One region of the Bacillus sp. 2175 genome, then DNA from elsewhere that is predicted to be linked to it. Evidence: riboswitches for the same ligand, from Rfam matches in the RefSeq annotation. Region 1 holds a riboswitch; each other region holds the start of a gene.

Region 1 (8,355 bases):
CAGTTGTCTTCCTGTAAATATGGGATAATGGCTAAATTAGGTGTTACATGTCCTGCCGAACCGCCACCTGTAAAGACTATTTTCTTCATACGTCTCCCCCTTCTAGACTATAATACACTAAAATATCTTGCCTCAGGGTGAGAAAATACCATAGCCGTTACGGACGCTTCTGGCTCCATCATGAATCCTTCTGTTAATGAAATACCTATTTCCTCTGGATGAATTAAGCGAAATAGCTTTTCTTGATCTGCAAGTTCTGGACACGCCGGATAACCAAATGACACTCGTATTCCTCTATATTTCGTACGGAAACGTTCTTCCATCGTCAGTTCAGGTGAGTCCGGAATGCCCCAGCGGTCACGAATGAGCATATGTGTTTTTTCAGCAAGTCCTTCCGCTAATTCAAGCGCTAACGATTGAATGGCATGACTACGTAAGTAATCACCTTTCGCCTTCCACTCTTCAGCAATGTCCCGAACTCCTTCCCCAACCGTAACAGATAAGAAAGCAACATAGTCCATCTCATCTCCTATTGGGCGCAAATAATCACCTAAAGTACGATAGGGAGCCTTTCCTTGTCTAGGGAATGTGAAACGCTCTATAACACGCGTATGATCTTCTGGATCATATATTACAATGTTTTGTCCGTCGCTTTGCGCTGGGAAAAATTGATACACTGCTTTCGGCTTTAACCAAGATTGTCCTTCCTGCAATAATTCATCTATTAAATCATTTAATTCATGTGCTCTCTTATCTCCCTCTTTCAAAAGCTTCTTCACATTTCCTTTTAATCCAAGGTGATGCCCAAGTAGCATTTGTCTATTTAAAAATGGAGCGAGATGAAGGGCCGGAATATCGCGTAATACAATTCGTTTTGTTGAATCAGGCACGATAACTTCAGCCTTCGGTAATGACTCAATTACTGCTGGAATTTCTACTTTCTTCTCCTCTTTTTTTACGATATGAAGATGACGTTCTTTTTTATCCTGTTTCATCTTCTCACGCTCTTCTTCTTTTTGAAGCTTATTAATAATATCGAGCCCCGTCATCGCATCACTCGCATAACAAACGAGCCCTTTATATGATGGTGAAATCCGATTATCTGTAAACTTTCTCGTTAACGCTGCACCACCTACAACAATGGGAACATCAATATTTGCTGCTTTTAAATCTTCAGCAGTCGTTACCATTTGTTGCGCTGATTTTACTAATAAACCGGAAAGGCCTATAATATCCGGCTTCTTTTCTTGTACTTCTTGAACAATTCGATCCGAACGTACATTAATTCCTAAATTAATAATCTCATATCCGTTATTTGCTAAAATAATTTCAACGAGATTTTTCCCAATATCATGCACGTCACCTTTTACAGTTGCTAATAATACTTTCCCTTTTTTCGCACTATCACTAGATTCCATATGTGGCTCTAAATAGCTTACAGCAGCTTTCATACTTTCAGCACTTTGCAATACTTCAGCAACAATAAGTTCATTATTATTAAATAGTCGTCCTACCTCATCCATCCCTGTCATAAGCGGACCGTTAATAATATCAAGAGGTTTTCTTCCTTCTTCAAGCGCAAGACTTAAATCCTCGTGTAATCCTTGTTTCGTACCTTCTACAATATAATTTGCTAGTCTTTCATCAAGCGTTAACGTTTCTTGCACAACGATATCTTTCTTTTTAGCAACTCGGTAAAAGTTTGTAAATTCTTCTAACGTCTCTTTCGTCGTTTCAAACAGTAGTGCATCTGCAAGGCGTTTTTCTTCCTCTGGAATCGACGCATAGCGTTCTAATTTTTCCGTATTCACAATCGCGTAATCTAACCCTGCTTTCGTAGCATGATATAAAAAGACTGAATTTAATACCTCACGTCCAGCCGGTGGTAAACCAAATGATATGTTACTTACCCCTACAATCGTTAAACACTCTGGTAACGCTTCTTTAATAAGGCGAATTCCTTCTATAGTCGCTGCTGCTGAACCAATATATTCTTCATCACCTGTCCCTACCGGAAACACAAGTGCATCAAAAATAATATCTGACGGGCGTATCCCATACTTCTTTGTAAGTAATTCATAGCTTCTTTTCGCAATTTCTATCTTTCGCTCCGCACTAACCGCCATACCGTCTTCATCAATTGTTCCTACAACTATAGCAGCACCATACTTCTGAAGAAGCGGTGTCACTTTTTTAAATCGTTCTTCTCCATCTTCTAAATTAATTGAATTAATAACAGCTTTTCCTTGAATATAAGTAAGAGCTCGCTCCATCACATTTTCATCTGTTGAATCAATCATAATCGGTACTTTTAAAACTTTCGTAACTTCTGCTAAGAAGTTTTCCATATCTTCTATTTCATCGCGATCAGGATCTGCCATACAAATATCAATAATATGAGCATTTTTCTTCACTTGCGCTCTTGCCACTTCAGCAGCCTCTTCAAATTTCCCTTCTGCTACTAATCGTTTAAATTTACGTGACCCAATAACATTCGTTCTTTCACCTACAAATAACGGTCTCATAGACTCATCATATTGCAGTGCTTCTAATCCACTAATTCCATGTCCTTCTCTCTCATGATGGTCACGAGGCTTAAGAGATGCTAGCGCGGATTTCATTGCTTTTATATGTTCTGGTGTCGTGCCACAACAACCACCAATAATATTAACCCACCCTTCTTCAGCAAATCGCTTCACCTTTTCAGCAAGAGAAGATGGAGATTCATGGTAATGTCCATCTTCATCAGGAAGACCTGCATTTGGATAACAAGAAATGTAACACTCCGATAAATCAGATAGTGAACGAATATGGTCCCTCATAAACTCCGGACCAGTCGCACAGTTTAACCCAACAGATAATGGTTTCATATGTTCTACTGATAAATAAAAAGCTTCAATTGTTTGCCCAGCCAGAGTCGTTCCCATTGGCTCAATCGTACCTGAAATCATAATAGGAACCGTTTTTTTCAGTTCTTCAAAAGCAGCTTGAATTCCAATATAAGCTGCTTTCACGTTACGCATATCTTGACTCGTCTCAACGAGTAATACATCAACTTCTCCTTTTAATAATCCTCGTGCCTGCCTTGTATAAGCCTCAATCAATTCTTCAAAAGTCACACCACCAGTAACACTAATTGCTTTCGTTGTTGGTCCCATCGCTCCCGCAACATATACTTCATTCCCGCTTTCTTTAACAGCTTGCTTCGCCAAAAGTGCTGCCTTTTCATTTAGTTCTTCATCTAAATGAGACAGCTCATAATCACTTAGTACAATATTCGTTGCCCCAAATGTATTTGTTTCAATAATATCCGCTCCAGCTTCAATATAAGCTTTATGAATCTTTAAAATAACGTCTGGTCTTGTTTCCACTAAATATTCATTACAGCCCTCGTACTCTTCTCCTCCGAAATCTTCAGCAGTTAAATCCTCTTGCTGAATCATTGTCCCCATTGCACCATCTAATATTAAAATGCTATTTTTCAATTTTTCTTCTATACACTTCATCAATTAATACCTTCTTTCACTTCTTGCTTTTCTCTTACATATTTAACAAGATGTTCTGTAATTTCATACTTTAAAAATGGTGTAATAAGATAAATACCATTAAAATATTTCATCGCTGCGTCGACCAATTCTTGTGAAATGCGAATCCCTTCCTCAATTGCTGCCTCTTTCGTTTCATGTCCATCCATTCTCTCTCTTATTTCTTCAGGAAGAGTAATACCCGGCACCTCAAAATGAAGAAAATCTGCATTCCGCTTACTTACTAACGGCATAATTCCAATAAAAATAGGTTGTTCCAAATGCTTTGTCGCTTCATACACTTCTTCAATTAACTTGATATCGTAAATTGGCTGAGTTAAAAAATACTCCGCTCCAGCATCTATTTTTCGTTCCATTCGCTTAACTGCTGCTTTTAAGTGCCTCACGTGAGGATTAAATGCGCCGCCTACAGAAAACCTTGTCGCCGGTCCAATTGATTTCCCTAAAATTGAACGTCCATCGTTCATTTCTTTAATCATTTTAATAAGCTCAATAGAGGATAAATCATATACAGAAGTGGCACCGGGAAAATCACCAACGCGCGCTGGATCACCAGTTAAAGCTAACACTTCTTCCATCCCTAACGCCGATAAACCTAACAAATGAGATTGTAGTCCAATGACGTTATGATCTCTACACGTTAAATGCGTCAATACTGGGATATCATGCTTCGTTAATAACGCACCCATCGCCATATTAGAGACACGAGGCGATGCTAATGAATTATCTGCTAGAGTAATAGCATCTGCTCCCGCTCTTTTTAACGCTCTTGCTCCTTCAAAAAAACGCTGTGTATCTAACGTTTTCGGTGGATCTAATTCCACTACAACTGTCGTTTGTTTTTTTGCTTTCTCTGCTAGAGTGACGTGAGCCTTCGAACGTTTCTCATGCGTATGAACGACTTTTGGCCTTTGAATCGTTTCTTTTTCTATTACAGGGGTAATATTCGCAACAGCGCGCTTCATACTTTGAATATGTTCTGGAGTCGTACCACAACAGCCACCCAATAACCGAATACCTTGCTCAATAAAATTCGGTGTCATTGCTTCAAAATAAGCTGGACTTCCCTCATATACGTAACGTCCCTCTACATAATTCGGGAGACCTGCATTTGGGTATGCTGATAAATAGCCATTTTGCGGAATCGATATCATTTTGAAAGCTTCCGTCATATGAAGCGGCCCCAGTTGACAATTCAATCCAACAACATTTGCACCGTAATCTATAAACTGCTTTAATATTTCATTGACATCATTTCCATTTTGAGTCGTACCTGCTTCATGTAACGCTAATTGCGCAACAATCGGAATATTCGTTTGCTTACGCAACACTTTAACAGCATGAAGTAATTCAAATTCATCATAAAAAGTTTCTAATAGTAATCCATCAACCTGTTCTTCTAGTAAAGCCCCCGCCTGTTCAAGTAACATAAACTCCCTTTCCATATCAGTCGTTGTAACAGCTCCGATATGTTTCATACCACCAATTGTTCCTAAAATTGCATTTTTATCTGTCACAGATGCTTTCGCCAATTTCACTGCCGCTCTATTAATTTTTGTAACTTGATTTTCTAAACCATACATACGTAATTTCGCCTCATTTGCTCCATACGTATTCGTTTGAATTACATCTGCTCCAGCAGCTACATATTGTTTATGAATGGATATAATTAGATCTGGATCAGATACGTTCAATTCTTCAAAGCTACTTTGCAAACCATGTGAATGCAATAACGTTCCAACCGCACCATCACCTATTACAATTCCTTTTGATAATAAATCTAGTAATTTCACGAATCTCCCTCATTTCTATCAATATAAAAACCCCCTCTTCACTTTGAAGAGGGGGACATAATTGTTCCTCCTCTTATTATGCAAAACATTCGTTTTGCAGGTATTAGCACCGTTTCAAACATTTCGTTTGAAGGTTGCCGGGTTTCACAGGGCCTTTCCCTCCACCGCTCTCAATAAGAGTTGTCTTTATTATTTTATTTATGTAGCTAAAAGGAAATGCGTTCCCCTTTTAACAATGTTTGTTAATTTTTTAATAAATTTAGCATGCACAAAATTAAAAGTCAATGACACTTGCGGAAAAATAAAAATTATTTAAAATAAAGTTGCAATTCAATTATCTTTTATTGTAAAGTTAAAAACATAATAAAAATTTCATACGAACATTCTTATCTAGAGAGGTAGAGGGACTGGCCCTGTGACGCCTCAGCAACCATTAACATTTTGTTAATAAGGTGCTAATTCCAGCAAATTGTGAAAGATTTGACAGATGAGAAGAAGACTCTATTCAAACCGAAAGCCTTCTTCTTAGAAGGCTTTTTTTATTTTATATTCACTTAATGTTTCAATTTAAAAAGGAGGAATTTTCACATGTCAACAATCGAAACAAAACTAGCACAAATCGGAAATCGTAGTGAAACTACAACTGGAACGGTTAATCCACCAGTTTATTTCTCAACCGCTTATCGCCACGAAGGAATTGGTAAATCTACTGGCTTTGACTATTCACGAACTGGCAATCCAACTCGCGGTCTTTTAGAACAGGCGATCGCAGACTTAGAATATGGCGAACAAGGTTATGCCTGTAGTTCAGGGATGGCGGCTGTTCTCCTCGTCCTTTCTCTATTCCGCTCTGGAGACGAACTTATTGTATCTGAAGATTTATACGGGGGAACGTATCGATTATTTTCTGAGCATGAAAAAAAGTGGAATGTTCGATGTAGATACGTAAATACACAGTCTATTAAACAAATTGAGCAAGCTATCACAACTGAAACGAAGGCTATTTTCATAGAAACTCCAACTAATCCATTAATGCAAGTTACTGATATTGCTGCTGTCGCAACTGTAGCGAAAAGGCACGGACTACTTCTTATTGTAGACAACACATTCTACACACCTTATATACAGCAACCATTAACAGAAGGTGCTGACATTGTACTTCATAGCGCAACGAAATATTTAGGGGGACATAACGATGTACTAAGCGGGCTTGTCGTTGCAAAAGGAAAGGAACTTTGCGAGGAAATCGCTCATTATCATAATGCATCAGGTGCAGTTTTAAGCCCATTTGACTCATGGTTATTAATTCGCGGTATGAAAACGTTAGCGCTTCGCATGAGACAACATGAAGAAAATGCGAAAGCAGTTGTTGCGTATTTAAATGATGAAGACGGGGTGACAGATGTATTTTATCCAGGAAGAGGCGGCATGATTTCATTCCGCCTTAAAGATGAAGCTTGGATTAATCCATTCTTACAATCTTTATCCTTAATTACATTTGCCGAAAGTCTTGGTGGTGTAGAAAGTTTAATGACTTATCCAGCAACGCAAACACATGCTGATATTCCTGAAGAAATTAGAACAGCAAACGGCGTATGCAATCGTCTTCTTCGATTCTCAGTTGGCATTGAAAATAGTAACGATTTAATTCAAGACTTAAAGCAAGCCATTAAACTCGTAAAAGAAGGTGTAAGAATATGAGCTATTCTATAGATACACTCTTACTACACAACCAATATAAACATGACTCGCAAACAGGCGCTGTGAACGTTCCTATTTATAACACATCAACTTTTCACCAGTTTGATGTAGATACGTTCGGAAAATATGACTATAGCAGGTCAGGAAATCCAACTCGTGAAGCTCTTGAAGATATCATTACTTTATTAGAAGGCGGAACAAAAGGATTCGCCTTTGCATCAGGCATTGCAGCGATTTCCACTGCATTCCTCCTTCTTTCACAAGGTGATCACGTACTCATTTCAGAAGATGTGTACGGAGGCACTTACCGAGTGATAACTGAGGTACTCTCCCGTTACGGTGTTTCACATACATTTGTTGATATGACCAATTTAGAAGAAATAAAACAAAACATGAAACCAAATACAAAGCTCTTTTATGTAGAAACACCTTCTAACCCACTTTTAAAAGTGACAGATATTCGCGAGGTTTCTAAACTCGCAAAATCTATTGGCGCTCTTACTTTTGTTGATAATACATTTTTGACACCACTATTCCAAAAACCACTTGAACTTGGAGCTGATGTCGTTCTTCATAGTGCTACAAAATTTATTGCTGGTCATAGTGATGTTACTGCCGGATTAGCAGTAGTAAAAGATGCAGAACTCGCTCAAAAGCTTGGATTTTTACAAAATGCATTCGGTGCTATTTTAGGACCTCAAGATTGTTCTCTCGTACTTCGCGGTCTAAAAACATTGCACGTACGCCTCGAGCATTCAGCTAAAAATGCCAATAAAATCGCACATTATTTACAAGAGCACGCTAAAGTACAAAATGTCTATTATCCGGGATTACAAACACATCTCGGATTTGATATTCAACAATCTCAAGCAACATCAGCTGGAGCGGTCTTATCGTTTACTTTGCAGTCAGAAGATGCACTCCGCCAATTTTTATCAAAAGTAAAATTACCTGTTTTTGCAGTTAGTTTAGGAGCTGTAGAGTCAATTCTTTCTTATCCAGCAAAAATGTCACATGCAGCACTGTCGCAAGAAGCTCGTGATGAAAGAGGAATCTCTAATTCATTACTTCGGTTATCAGTCGGTCTTGAAAATGTTAACGATTTAATATCCGATTTTGAAAATGCCCTTTCTTATGTAGAAGAACCTGTAAATGCATAGAGAAAAAGAAGATATGAGATTAGGTTTTCATATCTTCTTTTTCTGCGTTTTAGTTATATTCATTTGAATTTCTTCTTTTCTTATAGTCCATAAAAAAATAAAAGTATATCATCTATTTCTAAATAATGGATTAATTGATATATTAAGAAATAAAAA
Region 2 (8,355 bases), 1.4 Mb from region 1:
GATTTCATTTTGTTCCCCTTGCATATGAACGACTAGTTTCCCATATGCTTCATGTTTTAACTGCGTAATATTACCGGATAAAATATTCGGATACACTTGGAAACGTTTTGTGGCAACGGCTAAGGCAGGTTCCCCTGAAGTAGTGCCAATAAATGAAAGTGTTACAATTTCTCCAGTACTTTGTAGTTCTTTCTGTACCTCTTTTGGAATTTTCGCTGCAAATGCGCTATTTACAAATTTCTTCGTGGTTACATGTTGTGGGTTTGTGAAAATATCTTTTACAGTCCCACTTTCGACTACAGATCCATGTTCCATAATAGTAACGCGGTCACATATACGCTGGATGACATTCATTTCATGTGTAATGAGTAAAATCGTAATTCCGATTTCTTCGTTAATCTTTAATAACAAATCAAGGATAGAATCGGTTGTTTCGGGATCTAATGCGCTCGTTGCTTCATCACTTAATAACACTTCAGGTTCATGTGATAGCGCACGAGCAATTGCAACACGCTGTTTTTGACCACCAGAAAGTTCGCTTGGATACGCATCTTTTCGATTAAAAAGATCGACAATGCGTAAATACTTTTCTACTCTTTTTTCAATTTCTGCTTTTGGAATGCCAGCAAGCCGTAACGGTAATGCGATATTTTCATAAACGGTAACAGTTTTAAGTAAATTGAATCCTTGGAAGATCATTCCGATTTTTTGTCTCGCTTTTGCTAGTTCTTTTGTCGATAACGTTGTTAAGTCTTGTTCGTTTACAATGATATTTCCTGTCGTTGGTTTTTCTAATAAATTTACACATCGAATCAATGTACTTTTACCAGCGCCACTATACCCAATGATTCCAAATATCTCGCCTTTTTCTACTTTAAGGGAAGTAGACTTAAGAGCCTCAACATTCCCTTTTTTTGTTGTAAATACTTTGGATATGTTTTTTAATTCAATCATTATCGTCAGCTCCTACCAAGATGGTAAAACTGAACCATCAAATTTTTTCTCGATAAACTCTTTTACTTCCTTAGACTGATAAGCTTTCTTTAATTTATTTACAACGGCATCATCTTTATTTTCAGTACGAACAACGACCCAGTTCACATATGGTGAATCTTTTCCTTCGCGGAAGATAGAATCTTTCGCTGGACTTAATTTTGCACCTAATGCAAAGTTTGTGTTAATTGCAGCTGCTTTCACTTCACTTAGTTGCGTTGGTAATTGAGATGCCTCTAATTCGACAATCTTTAATTTTTTTGGATTTTCAATTACATCTTTTGCAGTCGCTTTTTCTGTAGCCTTTGGATCAACTTTTAAAACCCCTGCTTTTTCAAATAATTTTAAAGCTCGAAGTTCATTTGTTGGGTCATTTGGTACAGCAATTGCATCGCCCTCTTTTAAGTCTTTTACATCTTTTATATCTTTAGAATATACGCCCATAGGGAATGTTACTGTTGAAAATACTTCAGCTAATTTCATATTGCGTTCAGCTTTAAATACATCTAAATACGATTTCGTTTGGTAACTATTTACATCAAGGCTTTTTTCATCTAATGATACGTTTGGCGCTACATAATCATTAAATACTTTTATATCAATTTCGAGACCATCTTTTGCTGCAACTTCTTTTACCTTTTCAAAAATTTGTTCATGTGGTCCACCTGTTACACCGACAGTAATCTTTTTCTCGTCTAATGCTTTTACCTCTTTATCTGAACTCACGCTACATGCGCCTAATAATAATACTGCTCCGCTTACAATGCTTAATAATACCTTTTTCATCTATAAATCCCCCTTCATATACGTTCCAAAATAAAAAGCACCTCCCAAAAATAAGAGAGGTGCCGAATAGACGAAATAGATTCCTCTCTTATCTTCCAAAACGAAAACTCGTTTTGCAGGAATTAGCACCTTAGCTTATACGTCATAAGCTCGGTTGCCGGGCATCATCGGGCCAGTCCCTCCGCCACTCTTGATAAGAGTATGTGTATGTAGTTTTGAATATGGTACTAATAGTAAATCGTACAAAAAGAATTGTCAATGATATTTTCGGAATATATTTTATTTTAAGATAATCGAAACATTCCCCTTTTTATGTCCTTTTTCTACATATATATGAGCTTCAGCAATTTCTTCTAATCGGTAAGTTCTATCAATAACAGGTTTTAGCTTTTCTGTTTCAGCTAGTTGTTTTAGCAGGTTCATATCTTCTTTACTGACCTTTGCCATCATTCCGTTCACAGATACATATTTTCCATTAGGCATTAATGCATCTGTACAAAGAGACTTTTTATATTTTCCAACTGCATCAAATATAATATCGTAGTGCTCGCCCCGCTTAGTAAAATCTTCTTTCATATAATCAATTACGTTGTCTGCCCCTAAAGTTGTTACTAAATCGAAATTCGAACTACTACAAATGGCTGTGACAGTCGCCCCGAAGTATTTAGCAAGTTGTATGGCAGCTGTCCCTACTGACCCAGAGGCGCCGTATATAAGTACTCGTTGCCCTTTTTTTATCTGTCCTTTTCTAAGGAAGTGCAATGCTGAAGTTCCGCCAAAAGGAATAACGGCAGCTTCTTCATATGTCACATTGGTAGGTTTTAATGCTATTAATCCACTTTCATGCACGCATGTGTATTCCGCATAACCACCAAGGTTTAGTTCTGTTAATGCAAAAACTTGATCTCCTTTTTTAAATTGTGTTACATCTGTTCCAATGTCTTCGATTTCACCGGATAACTCTACGCCAAGTATAGGTTTTCTCGGTTTTCTGAAACCTAATATGATCCGCATAGGAATCCAAAATAAGAGGGGGCTATTAAAGCCACGTATTCTACAATCTCCAGTCGATACACTTGTTGCGTGAATTTTAACTAACACTTCATTTTTTTTAGGTTTAGGCTTTTCTACATTTTGAAGCTGGAGAACATTAGGTGGTCCGTACTTTGTACAAATAATCGCTTTCATAATGACCTCCTGAAATGAGTTGTTATTATTTACATCATATTTAAACTTTTTCTCAAACATGTTGTTATATAGGAAATAAATTTAAAGATAAATATTACGAATTATATAGATTTCATAGGAAAAGAGATGATATTATTTTTGGGAAGGAGGGGACGTTATGAAAAAACTTATTTTAATTTCAAGTTTAGTACTTGCAGTCGGTCTAGGAGTAGGGTGTAGTAATGAGAAAACAAAAAAGACTGACGAACCGAAAAAAGAAGCTGTGCAGAAAGAAAAGGAATTAACAGCGAAGGATGTTTTTAATAAAGCGAATGAAGCTTTTAAAAACGAAGAAAATGTAACGATGACATATGATGTGGGAATAAAGGCTGAAGGAACAGAGATGAATGTAATAAAGGCTAAAATGCAACTAGAGCCGAAGAAAAAAAATTCTCGTTCTGAAATGAATGTTTCTGGTACAGAGGTTGTTGTTTATGATGTGGGTGGCAAAATTGCTGGTCAGTTGAAAAATCCTAATACGGGTGAAATTATGTCTGTACCAGAGGAACAATTGAATGCTAACGGAATGAACGCGACTCAAGGAATGGTAGATAATTTAGAGATTCCATCGGAAATTTTAAATAAAGTGAAGATGGAGAAAAGTGGAGATAATTATAAGCTGAAGTTTGCATTAAAAGGGCAAGAGACAGAGAGTATGCTAGCTAGTATGGATGAAAAGCAGAAAAAAATGCTACAAGGCCAAAATGCAAAGATAGAAGAAATAGATGGGGAATATATTATTACAAAAGATTTTAAATATGAATCAGCAAAGATAGATATGGTTATGAGTAGCAATGGTGAGGATAAAGCGCACATTATTACGGATGCAAAGTTTACATCGTATGATAAATTTGATCCAATACAATTGCCAGCAGCAAAGTAATCACTGTCAAGAGAGGTACCTGAAAGAAAGGGTATCTCTTTTTGTTGCTAATAAGGAGAGTGTCCTTTGAAAAAAAGAAAGATAGCAGTGGTCATTGTCGCATATACGGTTTTGCTTGCAACGTCTGTACATACGTATAAAAAACAAATTGATCATCCTATTATGAGTGATGTAGGTAAATTGCTTCCGACAAAAATAAAACGTGTTGAAAGTGCTACGGAAGAGCACTCGTTAATAAAATTAGTGCGAGATGCAAAAGTTTCAGGAGAGAAAATTTCCATCGCAGGCATGCAACATAGCCAAGGAGGACAGACATATTATCCGAATGGCACGATGCTCGATATGAAAGGATATAATAAAATATTAGAATTTGATCCAGAGAAGAAGCGGATTACAGTTCAAAGTGGTGTCACCTGGAATGATATTCAGAAGAAAATAAATCCTTATGGCCTTGCGGTACAGGTCATGCAGTCTCAAAATATTTTTACTGTTGGCGGTTCATTAAGTGTAAATGTACACGGGCGTGATATTCGTCATGAGGCACTGATTGATACAGTAGATTCATTTAGATTGTTAATGGCAGATGGCACGGTACGTAATGTAAGTAGAGAAGAAAATGCAGAGTTATTTCCATATGTCATTGGGGGTTACGGTTTATTTGGAGTTATTTTAGATGTGACGCTGAAGTTAACAGATGATGAATTATATGAAATGCACACGAGAATGATAGATTATAAAGAATACGCATCTTATTTCAAAGAGAAAGTGAAAAGAGATGAGAATGTTCGTATGCACTTAGCGCGTATTTCTGTTGCTCCAAATTCATTTTTAAAAGAGATGTATGTGACAGATTATACTTTGGCACAAAATCAAAATATGAGAGAAGAGTACAGTGAATTAAAGGAAGAAAATATTATAGCTGCACCGAAATTTTTGCTTGGGTTATCACGTTATAGTGATTGGGGAAAGAATACATTTTGGGATATACAAAGAGGTTATTTTGAACGTACAGATGGAAAGTATGAGACGCGTAATAATGTTATGAGATCAGATAGTGCTTTTATGGAATATGAAAATCCAAATAGGACCGAAGTGTTACAAGAATACTTTGTACCTATAGATGCTTTCACAGAGTATATAGATGATTTACGTAACGTATTAAATGAAGATGAGTTTAATTTACTCAACATTACGATTCGTTACGTGGAAAAGAATGAAAATGCAGTTTTGTCCTATGCGAAAGATGATATGTTTGCGCTGGTTCTTTTGATTAACCAGGGACGCTCAGAGAGTGAGATAAAGAAAACAGAGGATGTCATTCGAAAGATGATTGATGTTACTTTAAAGCATAATGGTAGTTACTATTTGCCGTATTATTCTTATCCAACGAAAGAGCAGTTAAAGAGGGCATATCCTCGCATTGAAGAATTTCTCAAGAAAAAGAAGGAAATAGATTCAGAAGAGAGATTTGTGAATTTATTTTATAGGGAGTATACGAAATGACATATAGAAGATTTGTGGCTTCGCAAAGTATCATCATGATGGCAGGAAGTATGGTATTTCCTTTTTATATATTATTGCTTCGAAACGTTGGAAATAGCTTCTCGCAATTTGGCTGGGCGTATGGCTTATTTGCTTTAACATCAGCACTTGTATATCCACTAGTGGGAAAGGTATCTGATCAAGTAGGGGATAAAAAATTATTAATCATATACGCTTGGTCCATGGCAATCTTAATGCTTTGCTTTCCAATTGCCACGGAAGTTTGGCATGTGTATATTCTTCAAATTGTAATGGGCGTTTTAGGTGCTGTGCAGCGTAATACTGAGAAGACTTCGTTAGCACGAAAGGTTGCGCAGGAAAAGGCTGGTTATGAGATTGGAAAATACCATGTGTGGACATCCATTGGCGGAGCAGTAGCGGTTATTGCCACGGGATATTTAGTAGATTTCTTTACGATTGGTACAATTTTTTATATTGCATCTATTCTATATGTAGTGAGCGGGATTGTATTAAGTAGTAAAAAAATATAACTATTCCTATTTTCACCTTAATAACCTTTATTTGTTATACTAAAAGGGAATACAAAAGAAAAGGGGACAGTGCCTTTGATGAAATTTGTAGTTTTAGCTATTCTTACTTTGTTTTTGATTCCATGGACAAGAAGTAGTAGTAAGCTTCGAGCAGTGGATAAGAAGGGAGATAAGAAGGTTGTAAAGGGTAAGAAATCATCTATTTTAGTTATTCCTGTTTTATTTTGGATAGGTATTGCAATCTATGAATACTTTTGGCTAATTGATGATCGAGTAGATTCGATTCTTACTCATTATTCTGTTGCAGTAGCAATTTTAATTGGGCTTGTTTTATTTTCACAAGATCAAATAGGGAAATTAGAAGGTACATTAAAAGGACTTCTAATGTTTATTTTACTCGCAAGTTACGGCTACTTTGGTTATTTGCACGATATAGTAATCTCGCAAAAGAAATATGATTCTGTTGTTAAGGTAGAGAAAGATATTTCAGAGCCATTTACTGAAAATGACCAGCCGTTTACAGTGCCGCCAAAGACAGCGGAGAATAAGATGAAAAAAGTATTTGGTGATATTCCAAAAGTAGCTTATTTTGAGCTAGGAGAATTAACGCCACAAATGGTAAACGGCGAGGCTTTATATGTAGCGCCGATTGAAGTTTCAGGATTTTTTAAAGCGCGTAAAGCTGAGACAATTCCAGGGTACGTAACGATGTCAGGTACGAATCCTGATGCGGAAGCGAAACTGCACCTCGGTTATAAAATGAAATATGTGCCAAGCATGTTTTTTGGTAATAATTTAGAGCGTGTGGTAAGGCAAGCAGAACCAAATTTAATCTTTAAAGGAAAACCTAAATTTGAGGTTGATGATAAAGGAAAACCATATTATACAATGACGTATGGTGAATTTATTTCAGGAAGATCTGGATTTGAGGTAGAAGGTGTTGTCGTAGTAGATGCACAAACAGGTGAAGTGAAAAGATATGATAAAGGAAAGGCACCTAAATTTGTTGATGGTGTATTAAATCATGAGACTGCATCTACGTTAAATACGTACTTTGGCAAATATATTCACGGATTTTGGAATACGAAATTCTCGCAAACAGATATGAAAATTCCGACTGAGTGGGGAACGAAAGAAGGCGTGACCCCGATCTTTGGTAAAGATGGAACACTGTATTATTTTACAGACTTTACTTCTCCAAAAGAAGGAGTAGATTCAGCTCTAGGCTATTCATTAGTAGATGCACGCACAGGCAAGCTATATTACTATAATGGAAAAGAAGTAAAGGGGATTATGGATGGTTCAGCAGCTACAGAAGTAGTAGATAATTCCTTTAAGAGAGAGAAATGGCATGGGACAATGCCTGTCATTTATAACGTATACGGTAAACCAGCTTGGATTATTCCGGTTGTTGATGACGGAGGCCTAGTACGTGCGCATACAGTTGTATATGCTGCTAATGCAAAAATATTTGCGACAGGTTCTTCGCAGAAAGAAGCGCTTGAGAATTATAAAAACGTAATGAGCGGTAATGGTGATACATTTAGACCAACCTCAACAGGAAAAGAAGCGCAAAAAGAAGGTATTGTACAACGTGTATATAAAGAAAAATCAGGTGAAAATACAATCGTGTACGTACTTTTAGAAAATGAACAAAAGGTATTTATGATACCGGTGAAGAAATTCCCATATGCTATGTTTACAGAAGTAGGAGATCCAATTCAAATTACATATTTAGATACGGGAGAGACGATGGCCTCGGTATCTAAATTTACGAATAGCAATGTGAAAAAATAAAGCGGTAGAATTTCTATCGCTTTTTTTACATTATGAAAGAGGAAAATGCACTGTACTTGACGTATGTTTATGATGTAACTATAATTGTTACGATTCAGTGTGTATAGGAAAGGGTGAATTGAAAAAGTGAATGAAGTTAATCACGAAATATATAAACCTGTAAAGGCAAACAGGTTGTGGATGATTCTTGTATTAGGGACACTTACGGCGATTGGGCCATTATCTATTGATATGTATTTGCCTTCATTACCGAAGTTAACGGATGACTTGCAAACAGGTGCATCCCTAGCGCAGCTTACATTAACAGCTTGTTTGCTTGGGTTGTCAGTAGGGCAATTATTTGTTGGCTCAATTAGTGATATTTACGGAAGACGCAAACCACTTATTATTGCTCTTATTATTTATGTTGCTTCTTCTTTACTTTGTGCTGTTGCGCCATCTATTTGGACATTAGTATTATTGCGCTTCCTACAAGGAGCTTCAGGATCAGCCGGGATTGTTATATCACGTGCGATGGTAAGAGATATGTACTCAGGTTCTGAAATGACGAAGTTTTTCTCACTGCTTATGTTAGTAAACGGAGCAGCACCTATTTTGGCACCGATTATTGGGGGGCAATTGTTACAGTTTACAACG
Region 3 (8,355 bases), 1.4 Mb from region 1:
TTTAGCAATGCCACCTTCTGCTCATGAAGAGTTATTAGCTGAGCTATCTCCGTTAATATCAAATCAACTAGTCGTAACAGTCGCAGCTGGCATTGGACCATCTTATTTAGAAGCTAGACTCCCAAAGGGCACGCCTGTTGCTTGGATTATGCCTAATACAGCTGCTGAAATTGGAAAATCTATCTCCTTATATACAATGGGACAATCAGTAAATGAGATGCATCAAGAAACCCTGCAACTGCTTTTAAAAGGTATTGGTACTTCGCAACTTTGTACTGAGGAAGAAGTTCATCAGCTTACTGCAGTTACTGGAAGTGCACCAGCCTTCCTTTATTACTTTGCTGAAAGCTTAATTGAAACAACAAAAAGTTATGGAGTCGATGAAGAAACCGCAAAACATCTTGTCATTCAAATGATTTCTGGCTCTGCTTCTATGCTCGAACAAACGCAAAATCCAGCTAACCTCCGCGAACAAGTAACAACGCCAGGTGGTTCCACAGCTGAGGGTCTCAAAACTTTATACGAATATAATTTTTCAGAGGCAATTCAAAAAGCAGTAGAAGCAACAAACAAAAAAGCTAGGGGGAAATAATATGATTTTAACAAGTTTAAAAGACTATACAACATTACATAACGGTGTAAAAATGCCTTGGTTTGGTTTAGGTGTTTTTAAAGTAGAAGATGGTTCAGAAGTAATTGATTCTGTAAAAGCAGCAATTAAAAATGGCTACCGCAGCATCGATACTGCAGCAATCTATCAAAATGAAGAAGGTGTTGGACAAGCGATTCGTGAATCCGGTGTTTCACGCGAAGAATTATTTATTACCTCAAAAGTATGGAATAGCGATCAAGGATATGAAACAACACTTCAAGCATTTGAAACTACATTAGAGAAATTAGGTCTAGAATATTTAGATTTATATTTAGTACATTGGCCTGTAAAAGGGAAATATACCGAATCATGGAAAGCATTAGAAAAACTTTATAAAGATGGCCGTGTTCGCGCTATCGGTGTGAGTAATTTCCACATTCACCACTTACAAGACGTATTTGAAATTGCTGAAATTAAGCCAATGGTCAACCAAGTGGAATACCACCCACATTTAGCACAAGAAGAGTTACATGCATTCTGTAAAGAACATAATATTCAGCTTGAAGCTTGGTCACCATTAATGCAAGGACAACTACTAGATAATCCAACGTTACAAGAAATTGCGACAAAATATAATAAATCAACTGCGCAAATTATTTTACGCTGGGATTTACAAAACGAAGTTGTAACAATTCCCAAATCAATTAAAGAACATCGCATTATTGAAAATGCAAACATCTTCGACTTTGAATTAAGTGCTGATGATATGAAAGCAATTCAAGCTTTAAATGAAGATCGTCGCGTTGGTCCAGATCCAGATAACTTTAACTTCTAGTAGAAAAACCACTGCCCTATGCAGTGGTTTTTTCGTTTAATAAAACTGAAAATTTAAACTATATTTCATTTAGTTGACACTTCATTATTCAAGGTGTAAGATTTTGAATTATCAAAGAAACACAAAAATTAATAAAATTTATTCGTTTACTCATTGTATCAAGAGAGGTGGAGGGACTGGCCCTTTGAAACCTCGGCAACAGGTTCATTTTGAATACTGTGCCACTTCCTGCAAGCTTTATGCTTGAAAGATAGAATGAGGGACTTCGTTTATATACGGGTGCATAACTTGTACGTAAAAATCCCTCTTTCTCAATATGAAAAGAGGGATTTTTTATTTTTCATTTCCCTCATCATCATCCAAACTTAATTATTTAGGAGGAAAATCAAATGAAAAAGAAGTTTGTACCCGGTATTGCATCAGTTGTAGGAGTAAGTATTTTATTAACTGGTTGCGGTAGTTATAAAAACGAAGCAAGCGGAGCAAATGCAAAAGACGAGGCACCTAGTAAACAGGTTTTAAACTTATCTTCACCTACTGAAATACGAACAATGGATACGGCTCGTGCTACAGATACTGATTCTGGTCAAGTAATGAGAAACGTATTTGAAGGTTTGTATAATCTTGGTGAAGGTAACAAACCTGTTCCTGGTGTTGCAAAATCTCATGAAGTAAGTGGCGATAAAACGAAATACACATTCCAATTGCGAGATTCAAAATGGTCAAACGGCACTCCTGTTACAGCTAAAGATTTTGTGTTCGCTTGGCAAAGAGCCGTAGATCCAGCAACAGCCTCTGAATATGCATTTCTATTCTTTGATATTAAAAACGCAACAAAAATTAACAACAAAGAACTTCCAGCCGACCAACTTGGTGTAAAAGCAGTTGATGACCATACGTTTGAGGTAGAATTGGAGCGTCCTGTTCCGTATTTTATTAGCTTAACAGCGTTCCCAACATTTCTACCAATTAACGAGGAATTCTTTAAAGCACAAGGTGATAAGTACACTTTAGAAGATAATACAATCTTGTACAACGGAGCTTTTACACTAAGCGATTGGAAGCACGAACAAAGCTTTAAATTCAAGAAAAACCCTACCTATTGGGATAAAGATACTGTCAAACTAGAAGAAATCAATTTTAACGTCGTAAAAGAAAAATCAACAGAAGTAAATTTATTCGAGTCAAAACAATTAGATCGTATAAAACTAACATCTGACTTCGTCGATAAATATAAAAAGGATGCTAACTTTAAAGAACGTCCAAACGTAGGCGTACAATTTTTACGTATGAATCAACAAAACAAAGTGCTTCAAAACGTTTCTGCACGCCAAGCAATTGATCAAACAATTGATAGAAAATCCTTTGTAAATACGTTATTAAATGATGGATCTACACCAACATTTGGTCTCGTTCCAAAAAACTTTGCAAAAGGACCTGAAGGAAAAGACTTCCGTACTGCAAATGGCGATTTAACAAAAGTTGATACAAAATCTGCACAAGAGTTATGGAAAAAAGCTAAACAAGAGCTTGGTTCTGAAAAGATAACATTAGAATTATTAACGAGTGATGCTGACCTTGATAAGAAAACTGGTGAATTCTTAAAAGGACAACTAGAAAAGAATCTAGATGGATTAACAGTAAATATAAAACCGCAACCGCGTAAGCAACAAGTTTCGCTTTTATTAAAAGGTGACTACGAAATCGGAATTGATGGCTGGAGCCCTGACTTTGCGGATCCAATTACATTCCTTGAGCTATTTACAACGAATAACCCTTATAACTTAGATCATTACTCTAATAAGGAATTCGATGAAACAATAGCAAAAGTGAAAACAACTTTAGCTGGTGATGAAAAAGCTCGCTGGGAAGCATTACTAGCATCCGAGAAAATATTATTTAAAGACTCTGTTATCGCTCCTCTTTACCAAAAAGGCGAATCTTATTTAGAACGTTCTTATGTGAAAGGAATTGTGCAAGTAGACTTTGCAGGGCAATTAAACTTCAAGTGGGCAAAAATTGAAAAATAAAGTGAAACTTTAATAAGTGGGGGTTTCTTCATCCCCACTTATTATTAGCCCACACCAATTGTTTTTTTAGCAAAATATATTAAAAATAGGTTCTCTCACACATGAGAATCCGCTTTTTCAATATATTATTCTAAGAAATTAACAATCTATTTTTATTATTGACATATAGTTCTTTCCAGTGTTAATATTCTAAATAATCAAAGAAACGAAATATTTCACCATCAAAATATAATGTCTACTACGTTGAAACATATAACGATAGATTATAGATCAACATGTATATACATATAGAACACCTGATTACCTATAAACAAATATTTATAATAGGTTTTATCTCCTTCTATAACTACTTCAAGACATGGACATTATGACGTTACGAACAACACATTTAGGGAGGAACGAACAATGAAGAAAAAAGTTATACCTGTTGTTGCATCTGTTTTAGGGGCAAGTCTATTACTAACTGCTTGCGGGGGAAATAAGGATAATGCAAGCGGAGCGAAAGCAAACGATAAAGCACCTGATAAACAGGCAATTAACTTATCATTCGCTTCAGAAATTCCAACAATGGATGTTGCAAAAGCAACGGATGGGGAATCCATGAACGTAATGCGCAATGTTTTTGAAGGGTTATATGCAATGGGAGAAGATAATAAACCGGTTCCTGGTGTCGCTGAGTCGGTTGACATTAGTCCCGATAAAACAAAATATACATTCCATCTGCGTGATTCAAAATGGTCAAACGGTACTCCTGTTACAGCAAAGGACTTTGCCTTCGCTTGGCAACGTGCCGTAAATCCTGATACAGCAGCTGAATACGCATTCTTATTCTTCGATATAAAGAATGCGAAACAAATAAACCAAAAACAATTGCCAATTGATCAACTAGGGGTCAAAGCTGTTGATGACAAAACGTTAGAAGTACAACTAGACCGTCCTGTTCCCTACTTCTTAAGCTTAACGACATTCTCAACATTCTTACCAATTAATGAAGAGTACTTAAAGTCTCAAGGCGATAAATATGGTTTAGAAACAACTCATTTAATTTACAACGGTGCTTTCACATTAGAGAACTGGAAACATGAACAAAGCTTCCAATTGAAGAAAAACCTTAACTATTGGGATGCTAAAACTGTAAAACTAGAAGAAATCAACTTCAATGTCGTTAAAGATAAGTCTACAGAAGTGAACTTATATGATTCAGGACAAATTGATCGTGTTGCTTTAACTGCAGAGTTTGTTGATAAATATAAGAGCGATCCAAACTTCAAAGAACGCGCTGAAGTCGGCATTCAATTCTTACGACTAAATCAGAAAAATGAAACATTAAAAAATCAACATGCACGCCTTGCTATTAACGGCGCAATGAATAAAAAAGCTTACGTAGAAACAATCTTAAATAACGGCGCGGTTCCAGCTGAAGGAATGGTTCCTGCGAAATTCGCAAAGAGCCCAGAAGGCAACGACTTCCGTAAAGAAAATGGAAATCTAGTCAAGGATGATGTGAAAACAGCGAAAGAAAACTGGAAAAAAGCAAAACAAGAACTTGGTACTGACAAAGTAACAATCGAACTATTAACAAGTGACAATGCTTTAGCTAAAAAGACTGGTGAATATTTAAAAGGTGAATTAGAAAAGAACTTAGACGGATTAACAGTGAACTTAAAACCACAACCACGTAAACAACAGCTAAAACTACTATTAAGTGGTGACTATGAAATTGGTATTGACGGCTGGGGCCCTGACTTCGCTGATCCAATTACATTCTTAGATCTATTTACAACAGATAGTGCTTATAACTTCGATAAATACTCTAACAAAGAGTACGATGAGCTAATTCATAAAGTGAAAACAGATTTAGCTGGCGATGAAAAAGCACGCTTTGAAGCAATGAAGCAAGCTGAAAAAATTCTATTACAAGACGGCGCTGTCGCTCCTTTATACCAACAAGGTCGTTCTTACTTACAACGCTCTTTCATTAAAGGACTTGTAACAACTGACTTCGGTGGTGAATTTAACTACAAGTGGACAGAAGTTGCAAAGTAACAAAAGTAAAAGGTATCCCACGAAGGATACCTTTTTACTTTTATACAACTTTAACTACAGAGCTTCCTCTTCCCTTTGCCATTCCTTTTATAGCTAAAATCATACCTGCTACTAATTGTATAACCAATACAATAACTAATAATGAAATAATATTTCTTTCTAAACTAACTCCTCCAAATATTATTGTATAATAGCCATTTCCTGCATATATTGCAGGAAATAATTCACTGATTGTTTGGTATGTTTTAGAAAGCATTTCATGTGGTACAATTACACCCAAACTTACAAGTTGTAACGATAGTGAGATGATATTGAAAATCATACCTGCATCTCCAAAAACAGTTACAACCATTTGTGTTAATGAAAGAAAGGCGAAGAAGACTATTGTCAATAATCCTCTTTTCCTTCTTTTTGCATTGAACCAAAACTCATTATACATATAAACACAAACATCAAATATGTTCTCCACGTCAAAGAAGGTATATGCCCTGACCAAAGATACCTAACTAAATAATTAACTCCCATAATACAAGACGATATTACTAAACAAATACTTATTAGTTTTACATATTTGAGCATATCTTTTCTCCTTATTCTTTATTTTTCTACTTCTTCAAATTGTAGATTCACCGGCTCTTCTAAAAGTGTTTCATAAAAGTTCTCTGCCAAATCTGTTGAAGGAATTTTTTCATCTACTTCATCAAATCGAATACTATCTAGCCACACACAACCTTCTCCTGATAATAAAACACCAAATGCAATACCAAGTGCTTCTTCTTTTATATCTAATACAACCGAGTACGATTGCCAGTTATTCGTATTTTTAATGGGGCGATTTTGCATATTATCCATAGCGAGCGATTCTGTATCTTTTCCATCTACTCGCATCCACAATCCTGCCCAATCTCTTACATTTTCACTCTTAATAAATGCTGTAAAACGTAATCTCTTTCCTACATATTTATCCGCTCGGAACATTTGCATTAATGTTGAAAATCCTCCGTGCGTAACATTCTCTTTTGCTTTTATGTATGCAGATACTTTCCCCTGATGGACAACTTCATAATCTAAACCCATCTCATATTCAGCAGGATGACTTCCACTTAAGATCCATCCTTTCGGTATACCTTTTTGCATTGAAACACCCTCTCTTTCTATATAAAATGACTGAAAGTACTTTCGATATTTCTTTGGTGGCAATTGAAACATTCTTTTAAAAGCTCTCGTAAATGCCTCTTGTGAGGAAAAACCGTATTGCACTGCAATATCAATAACAGCTCTCTCCGTTGACACTAAAACTTGCGCAGCATGAGTTAACCTTCTCTTTCGAATATAATCTGTTACACTCATCCCAACATATCTTTGAAAGATGCGATGAAAATGGTACATCGATACTGCACTGTGAGATGCCACTCTTTCTGTTGTAAGCTCCTCATGTAAGTGATTCTCTATATATTCAATTGATTTTTTTATTATCTCTTTATATTCTTCATGCATTTTAGCCCCTCCTCACAACTTCAATTTACCATATACATACAAATCTTTTTTGATTTAAATTGCGGATTAGCCCTTGCAACTACAGAATAATAATTTATTTTCAACACATACATAATTACATGTTTTTGGGAAAAACTTGTATAGAACGAATTTACATAAGGAGGAATTTATAATGAGAATTCTACTATCAGTTTTATTAGCTCTTATGCTAGTACCTGCATTAACAGGATGTAAAGCTCCTGCAAAAGAAGACACAACTTCTAATAAAAAGACGACTGAAGAAGCAAAAAATGAGGCTCCTGCAGATTTAAAACTAAACTTCAATGAATTCGATTTAAAGGCAGACTACCAAGATACAAAGAAAGACTACGAAGCAGACTATAAAAATGTAGCAGCTGATAAGAAAATGGAAGCAAAAATTGAAGATCATAAAGCAGATGTAAAATTAACAGGAGACGAGGCTATCACAAAATTAAGCCCACTCTTACAAGAATTAAAATTTGATAAAAATACTGCTGACCAAGAAGTAATCGATCAAGTAGTGAACGTGTTCAAACTTGATAAAGACTATCAAAAATTTGATTTAGAAGTTGTCTTCTCTGATGGAACGAAAAAAGAATACAAAAGAGAAATAAAATAAAGAAGTAGGCGGTAGTAAGAAGAAAAAATAACCTTGCACAGGCAAGGTTATTTTTTCGTTTCTGCTTGAAAACGTTTATAGTATGTCGATGCTGTTGCAAAATTAATTTCTATATCACGAATCAACGATGAATCTTCTTCTTTAGCTAACTTCTGTAATTTTTTCATCGCTTGTTCCGATTCATTCAAGAAACCAACATATACTTCATGTTCTTGCTCTTTCGACTTCGGAACACGAATTTCTTTACGTATATGATCAATATCTTCTAACATGCTCGTTGTTACCTTTTGCACATCTTCTTTATATGTAGCAGTCGTTATTTCCTTACCGCCCTTTTCTTTTGCTACTTCAAATAACTGCAGTGCTTTATTAATTTCTTTATTCATTTTCATATCGTATTTTTCATGTACTGCACGGTATTCTTTCATCTCTTCTGTTTGTTCTGTAGATTGCTCTACCTTTTCTTTCGGTTCTTTCGTATCTTTATTTCCATTACACCCTGCTAGAAGGAGCATTCCTCCCATTACGGCAATACCCAAAACCTTCTTCATCTCTTCTTCTCCTTTTATCTACAACTATTACTCATTATAGTTTCTTTTATCTCCACTTGTTATTATACCGAGAACATCCTACTTTTTACACTTAAGACGACACCGTAATATATATATACCAACATGTTTGTCACAGTATCGTCACTTTATACAAATAACTTTTG

The links. Region 1 has a riboswitch for S-adenosylmethionine ahead of metI (cystathionine gamma-synthase/O-acetylhomoserine thiolyase). Riboswitches for the same ligand answer to the same signal wherever they lie in the genome.
Region 2: another riboswitch for S-adenosylmethionine. It lies ahead of ACXKY9_RS01005 (MetQ/NlpA family ABC transporter substrate-binding protein); the one in region 1 lies ahead of metI (cystathionine gamma-synthase/O-acetylhomoserine thiolyase).
Region 3: another riboswitch for S-adenosylmethionine. It lies ahead of ACXKY9_RS01070 (peptide ABC transporter substrate-binding protein); the one in region 1 lies ahead of metI (cystathionine gamma-synthase/O-acetylhomoserine thiolyase).

Annotation. Positions count from the first base shown of each region.
Region 1 covers NZ_CM173819.1:4,002,763-4,011,117, forward strand. Annotated here, with positions in the region: gene murG (undecaprenyldiphospho-muramoylpentapeptide beta-N-acetylglucosaminyltransferase) at 1-89, opposite strand, end outside; gene metH (methionine synthase) at 108-3,506, opposite strand; gene ACXKY9_RS20755 (bifunctional homocysteine S-methyltransferase/methylenetetrahydrofolate reductase) at 3,506-5,338, opposite strand; SAM riboswitch class I at 5,409-5,518, opposite strand; SAM riboswitch class I at 5,722-5,832, shown strand; gene metI (cystathionine gamma-synthase/O-acetylhomoserine thiolyase) at 5,927-7,039, shown strand; gene metC (cystathionine beta-lyase) at 7,036-8,199, shown strand.
Region 2 covers NZ_CM173819.1:170,483-178,837, forward strand. Annotated here, with positions in the region: gene ACXKY9_RS01000 (methionine ABC transporter ATP-binding protein) at 1-954, opposite strand, end outside; gene ACXKY9_RS01005 (MetQ/NlpA family ABC transporter substrate-binding protein) at 967-1,779, opposite strand; SAM riboswitch class I at 1,865-1,979, opposite strand; gene ACXKY9_RS01010 (NAD(P)-dependent alcohol dehydrogenase) at 2,059-2,967, opposite strand; gene ACXKY9_RS01015 (DUF6612 family protein) at 3,125-3,889, shown strand; gene ACXKY9_RS01020 (FAD-binding oxidoreductase) at 3,956-5,392, shown strand; gene ACXKY9_RS01025 (MFS transporter) at 5,389-5,922, shown strand; gene ACXKY9_RS01030 (DUF3981 domain-containing protein) at 6,001-7,719, shown strand; gene ACXKY9_RS01035 (multidrug effflux MFS transporter) at 7,837-8,355, shown strand, end outside.
Region 3 covers NZ_CM173819.1:179,678-188,032, reverse strand. Annotated here, with positions in the region: gene proC (pyrroline-5-carboxylate reductase) at 1-592, shown strand, start outside; gene ACXKY9_RS01075 (aldo/keto reductase) at 594-1,427, shown strand; SAM riboswitch class I at 1,580-1,684, shown strand; gene ACXKY9_RS01070 (peptide ABC transporter substrate-binding protein) at 1,817-3,457, shown strand; gene ACXKY9_RS01065 (peptide ABC transporter substrate-binding protein) at 3,863-5,503, shown strand; gene ACXKY9_RS01060 (ABC-2 transporter permease) at 5,544-5,894, opposite strand; gene ACXKY9_RS01055 (hypothetical protein) at 5,891-6,082, opposite strand; gene ACXKY9_RS01050 (helix-turn-helix transcriptional regulator) at 6,101-7,000, opposite strand; gene ACXKY9_RS01045 (YusW family protein) at 7,173-7,640, shown strand; gene ACXKY9_RS01040 (hypothetical protein) at 7,688-8,191, opposite strand.